Regions from separate parts of the Roseateles sp. GW821-FHT09H11 genome, predicted to be linked through region 2. Evidence: riboswitches for the same ligand, from Rfam matches in the RefSeq annotation. Region 2 holds a riboswitch; the other holds the start of a gene.
What was found. A riboswitch is a leader RNA that binds a small molecule or an ion and turns the genes downstream of it on or off. The one in region 2 is predicted to bind S-adenosylhomocysteine.
Positions count from the first base shown of each region.

Region 1 (3,258 bases), on a different contig from region 2:
TTGCGCCTTGTCCTTGACGATGCCGTTCTTGTTCAAGGCCTTCGGGCCCAGCTCGTACTGCGGCTTGATCAGCAGCAGCGCCTGGCCTTGCGGCTTGAGCCAACCGACCACGTGCTTGAGCGTGCCGATCATCGAGATGAAGCTCAGGTCGCCCACGACCAGATCGAAGGGCGCCTCGGGGACGTAATCCTTCACGTGCATGCCTTCATGGGCCGTGACGCGCGGGTCCGCCTTCAAGGTCTCATGCAGCTGGCTGTGGCCGACATCGATGCCGGTCACGTGCGCCGCGCCGGCCTTGAGCAGCACGTCGGTGAAACCGCCCGCGCTCTGGCCCATGTCCAGCGCCGAGAAGCCTGCCACCGACACACCGACCTTGGCCAGCGCACCTTCGAGCTTGAGCCCGCCGCGCGAGACGTAACGCAGCTCGGCGTCGTCCGTCACGCGCAGGGGGGTGGTCTCGGGCAGGTCCTCGCCGCACTTGCGCACGACAGTCCAGCCCTTGGGGCCTTCCCACTCGACCGCACGCGCGTCGATCAGCCGCTGGGCGGCCGAGCGCGTGGGCGCCAAGCCAAGGGAGAGAAGCAGCTGGTCAGCACGCATGGGTCGGGTCTCGGGTCAGGCTAGGGTCAGTGGATCAATAGCGATAGGTGTCGGGCTTGTACGGGCCCGACTTCGACACGCCGATGTAGGCGGCCTGCTCGTCCGTCAGCTCGCTCAACTGCGCGTTCAACGTCTTCAGCTGCAGGCGGGCGACGTGCTCGTCCAGGTGCTTGGGCAGCACGTAGACCTGGCCGACGGCGTAGGCGTCCTTGTGCGCGAACAGTTCGATCTGGGCGATCGTCTGGTTGGCGAAGCTGGACGACATCACGTAGCTCGGGTGGCCCGTACCGCAGCCCAGGTTCACCAGACGGCCCTTGGCCAGCAGGATGATCCGCTTGCCGTCGGGGAAGATCACGTGGTCGACCTGCGGCTTGATCTCTTCCCACTCGTACTTCTCGATCGAGGCGATGTCGATCTCGTTGTCGAAGTGGCCGATGTTGCAGACGATGGCGTTGTGCTTCATCGCGGCCATGTGCTCATGGCGGATCACGCCCTTGTTGCCGGTCGTGGTGACGAAGATGTCGGCCTTGTCGGCGGCGTATTCCATCGTCACGACGCGGAAGCCCTCCATCGCGGCCTGCAGCGCGCAGATCGGGTCGATCTCGGTGACCCACACCTGCGCCGACAGCGCGCGCATCGCCTGGGCCGAGCCCTTGCCCACGTCGCCATAACCGGCGATCACGGCGATCTTGCCGGCGATCATCACGTCCGTGGCGCGCTTGATGCCGTCCACCAGCGACTCGCGGCAGCCGTACAGGTTGTCGAACTTGCTCTTCGTGACCGAGTCGTTGACGTTGATCGCGCGGAACAGCAGCGTGCCCTTGGCCGACATTTCCTTCAGGCGGTGCACGCCCGTGGTCGTCTCTTCCGTGACGCCGATGATCTCGGCGCTCTTGCGGGTGTACCAGGTGGCGTCCTCGGCGACCTTCTTCTTGATCGCGGCGAACAGGATGCGCTCTTCCTCGCTGCCCGGGTTGGCCAGCACGGACAGGTCCTTCTCGGCCTTCTGGCCCAGGTGCATCAGCAGCGTCGCGTCGCCGCCGTCGTCCAGGATCATGTTCGGGCCTTCGCCCGGCGTGCCCTTGGCGCCGAAGTCGAAGATGCGGTGCGTGTAGTCCCAGTAGTCCTCCAGCGTCTCGCCCTTGTAGGCGAAGACGGGGGTGCCGACGGCGACCAGCGCGGCGGCGGCGTGGTCCTGCGTCGAGAAGATGTTGCACGAGGCCCAGCGGACTTCCGCGCCCAGCGCCTGCAGCGTCTCGACCAGCACGGCGGTCTGGATCGTCATGTGCAGCGAGCCGGTGATGCGCGCGCCCTTGAGCGGCTGCGCGGCGGCGTATTCCTCGCGGATGGCCATCAGCGCGGGCATCTCGCTCTCGGCGATCTTGATCTCCTTGCGGCCCCACGCGGCCAGCGACAGGTCTTTGATCAGGTACTGGTCTTGGGCCAGCGGCTTCAGTTGGGCGTTCATGCGGACTCCTGCGAAGAAGGGCCGTCGACACCAACGATCAGGACGCGGGGAGATGCGGAGAGGGCATTTGCCGCTCGGTCCTCACCCGGCCAACGAAGGGTCGACGGGTGAGCGCGGTTGCCATTGCCGCGGACATGTCGCCGCGCGGCGGTTCCGAGCCTGGCCTCGATGGGATGGGAGGTCGCAACGCTCCTCGGAACAGGGCGCGATTGTAGTCAAGTTCCGGCCGCGGCTCGATGACAGCGTTGCGCTCGGGGCCACAATCGCCCCCCATGCGAACGATCCCCCCGCTCAGCGACTGCCCCCGCGCGGCCTGGCTCCCCCTGCGCGGGGTGCTGACGGACATCGACGACACCCTGACGGCGGATGGCGCCATCGCGCCGGCGGCACTGGACGCGCTGCACCGGTTGCACGCGGCCGGCGTCCCGGTCATTGCGATCACGGGGCGCCCGGCCGGCTGGAGCGAACCGTTCGCGATGGCCTGGCCCCTGCGGGGGATCGTCGCGGAGAACGGTGGGGTTCTGCTGCATCGCGAAGGGGAGGCGCTCGCGACCGAATTTGCCCAGGACGACGCGACGCGATTGGCGAACTTCGCGCGACTGCAGGCGTGCGCGCGGGAGATCGTGGCGACCGTGCCCGGCGCCGTGCTCGCGCGCGACAGCGCCGGCCGGCTGACCGACATCGCCGTCGACCACAGCGAGTTCACGACGCTCGACGACGACGCGATCGCCGCCGTCTGCGACCGGATGCGCGCGCATGGGCTGGTGGCGACGGTCAGTTCGATCCACGTCAACGGCTGGATCGGCGATCACAGCAAGTGGACCGCGGCGCAGTGGGCGGTGAAGCGGCTGACGGGCCTGGACTTCGATCCCGCCGAGTGGGTGTACGTGGGCGACTCGACGAACGATCAATTGATGTTCGAACGCATGCCGCTGTCGGTGGGCGTCGCCAACATCGCGCGTTTCCTGCCGATGCTGGACCACCCGCCCGCTTATGTCACCGCGACCGAGCGCGGCGACGGCTTCGCGGAAGTGGCCCGGGCGCTGCTGTCGACGCGCGGGTAGGCCGGCTCATCGGCAACCGGGCGGTGGGGACGCGGCTGGCGGCCCTCGACCGGGTCCCAGGCATGACGGCCGACCAGCGCGGAGACGCCCGGCCAGTCATGCCCGCGCGGCAGTACCCGGGCCAGC
Region 1 covers NZ_JBWKOA010000010.1:110,846-114,103, forward strand. Annotated here, with positions in the region: gene AC07PR_RS28115 (TlyA family RNA methyltransferase) at 1-600, opposite strand, end outside; gene ahcY (adenosylhomocysteinase) at 635-2,068, opposite strand; S-adenosyl-L-homocysteine riboswitch at 2,171-2,269, opposite strand; gene AC07PR_RS28125 (HAD family hydrolase) at 2,341-3,132, shown strand; gene AC07PR_RS28130 (hypothetical protein) at 3,060-3,258, opposite strand, start outside.
Region 1: it holds a riboswitch for S-adenosylhomocysteine, as region 2 does, so the genes downstream of both, ahcY (adenosylhomocysteinase) here and metH (methionine synthase) in region 2, are expected to answer to the same signal.

Region 2 (3,258 bases):
CGTAGTTGCGGAACTGGCGCTTGCCGATGAAGCGCGGCACCGCCGGCGTGTAGTTCGTGAAGTCGGCGCGGTGCTTGTTCGCGCGCGCCTGCGCCAGCGTCACCAGCGGGGTCTGCTTCTTGTTGGCGTGGAGCTCGCGGACCTTCTCGTAATCGGACTTCAGCTCGTCGATGAAGCGCGTCGCGCGTTCGTCGGACAGCAGCTCCGAACACACGCCCACCGAGCGCGACGCGTCCGGCACGTAGACCACCGGGCCTTCGTAGTGCGGCGAGATCTTGACGGCCGTGTGCACGCGGCTGGTCGTCGCGCCGCCGATCAGCAGCGGGATCTTCTTCATGCGGAAGTAGTCGTCGCGCTGCATCTCGGCGGCGACGTACTGCATCTCCTCGAGGCTGGGCGTGATCAGGCCCGACAGCCCGATGATGTCCGCGCCCTCGACCTTGGCCTTCGCGAGGATGTCCTGGCACGGGACCATCACGCCCATGTTGACGACCTCGAAGTTGTTGCACTGCAGGACCACCGTGACGATGTTCTTGCCGATGTCGTGCACGTCGCCCTTCACCGTCGCGATGACGATCTTGCCCTTGGAGCGCACGTCCTCGCCGGCGGCGGCCATCAGCCGCTTCTCTTCCTCGATGTAGGGCACCAGGTGCGCGACGGCGGACTTCATCACGCGGGCGCTCTTCACCACCTGCGGCAGGAACATCTTGCCGGCGCCGAACAGGTCGCCGACGACGTTCATGCCCGCCATCAGCGGCCCTTCGATCACGTGCAGCGGCCGGCCACCCTGGGCAAGGATGCCCTGCCAGGCCTCCTCGGTGTCCTCGACGATGAAGTCGGTGATGCCGTGGATCAGCGCATGCGACAGCCGCGCGGCGACGTCGCCGGCGCGCCAGGCCAGCTTGGCGCTGTCGTCCTTGGCGGCGCCCTTGACGGTCTCGGCGACCTCGAGCAGCCGTTCGGTCGAATCCTCGCGGCGGTTCAGCACCACGTCCTCGACGCGCTCGCGCAAGTCGGCGGGGATCTCGTCGTAGACGCCGACCATGCCGGCGTTGACGATGCCCATGTCCATGCCGGCCTGGATCGCGTGGTACAGGAAGACCGTGTGGATGGCCTCGCGCACCGGCTCGTTGCCGCGGAAGCTGAAGGACACGTTCGAGACGCCGCCGCTGACCTTCGCGCCGGGCAAGTTCTTCTTGATCCAGCGCGTCGCCTCGATGAAGTCGACGGCGTAGTTGTTGTGCTCCTCGATCCCCGTGGCGATCGCGAAGATGTTGGGGTCGAAGATGATGTCCTCGGGCGGGAAGCCGATCTCGTCGACCAGCATGCGGTAGGCCCGGGTGCAGATCTCGATCTTGCGCTGGTAGGTGTCGGCCTGGCCGGTCTCGTCGAAGGCCATCACCACCGTGGCCGCGCCGTAGCGGCGGATCAGCTTGGCCTGGCGGCGGAACTCCGTCTCGCCTTCCTTCAGCGAGATCGAGTTGACGATGCCCTTGCCTTGGATGCACTTCAGGCCGGCCTCGATCACCTCCCACTTGGACGAGTCGATCATGATCGGCACGCGCGCGATCTCGGGCTCCGAGGCGATCAGGTTGAGGAAGCGCACCATCGCGGCCTTGCTGTCGAGCATGGCCTCGTCCATGTTGATGTCGATGACCTGCGCGCCGTTCTCGACCTGCTGACGGGCGACGCTCAGCGCGGCCTCGAACTCGCCGTTCAGGATCAGCCGCGCGAAGGCCTTCGAGCCGGTGACGTTGGTGCGTTCGCCGATGTTCACGAACAGCGTGCCGGCGCCGATGTTCACCGGCTCCAGGCCGGAGAGCTTCATCGGCGGCACGGCCACGGGCGAGGCCGGCGCGGCAGAAAGATCGGAAGCAGCGGAAGCGGAGGCGGAATTCGGGGCGGACATGGCGGCGGCGCTTTTCGAAGCTGGACGTGAGCTGAAACGAAAGACGGGGCCGCGCAACTCACCGCAACCCCGCGGAACGCGGGTCGGTGAGCGCCGTTGTGAGGCGGGGTCCAGGGGTCCGACACCGCCGTTCCGAGCCTGGCGGGAACCCGGGTGACGGGACCTGTCGCAACGCTCCTCGGAAACCACCGCCGCCGCAGGGGCGCGGTGCGGCCTTGCTGGTAGCGGGAACAGCGTGCATTCTACCGGTCCGGCCCTGGTTTGTTCGTGCCGTATTGCCTTCCCGGCCCAGGTGCGCCCGTATCCTGCGCGGCACAACGACAAGACGACGACACGTCGATGGGAAGCCACCGTGGATCTGGTCCAACTTCCTCCCAACAGCCTGCGCGTGGGACAGGTGCTGACGTTCTCGCTGCGCGACGCGGCGGGACATCTGCTGTTCGCCTCCGGGCATCCGCTGCCCGACACGCCGCAGGTGCGCGACCTGCTGGCCCGCGGGCCGTGGGTGCAGGCGCACGAGACGCGCGAGTACCAGCGCGCCCTCGCCCACAAGCTCGACACGATGATGCTGCAAGGCGCGTCGATGTCGGCGCTGGCCAACGCGACCGCGGAATACAAGCCCACGCGTCCGATGCCCATGCCGCAGTCGACGTCGCCGGCGCACACCGCCATCTGGGCCGACCTGCAATGGCATGCGCAGCAGGTGCTGCGTGATCCGCGACGGCCGGAATTCCTGCCGCGCCTGAGCGAACTGCTCGACAAGGTGCTGGCCCGGCTGACGCAGCAGCCGGACGCCTCGCTGGCGATGCTGGTGCACGACGCCGGCCAGGAGCCGCTGCAGTACAGCGCGCGGCATGCGCTGCTGTCGCTGGCGCTGGTCGAGATGACGACGCGCCAGCTCGGCTGGGGCGAAGGCCGCCGTCGCACGCTCGGGCTCGCGGCCTTGACGATGAACCTGGACAGCGGCGCGCAGCAGGACCAGCACGCGATGCGTCCGCAAGCGCTGGGCGACGCGCAGCGCGAGCAGTTGGCCGGGCACGGCGACCGCGCGGCGGCCACGCTGCAGGCGATCGGCGTGGACGACGAGGACTGGCTGACCGCCGTGCGGCTGCATCACGACGCCGGTCCAGGCCCCCTGGCGGGCCGATCGGACGGCGAGCTGATGGCGCGGCTGCTCCGGCGCATCGACGTGTACGGCGCCCGCCTCAGCCCGCGACGCAGCCGCCGGCCGCTGTCCGCGGCGCAGGCGGCGCGGGCGGTCTACCTCGACGAACTCCAGCAACCCGACGAGGCCGGTGCCGCCCTGATCAAGGCGATCGGTCTCTACCCGCCGGGCTCGTTGGCCCGGC
Region 2 covers NZ_JBWKOA010000007.1:263,547-266,804, reverse strand. Annotated here, with positions in the region: gene metH (methionine synthase) at 1-1,909, opposite strand, end outside; S-adenosyl-L-homocysteine riboswitch at 1,991-2,095, opposite strand; gene AC07PR_RS23255 (HD-GYP domain-containing protein) at 2,262-3,258, shown strand, end outside.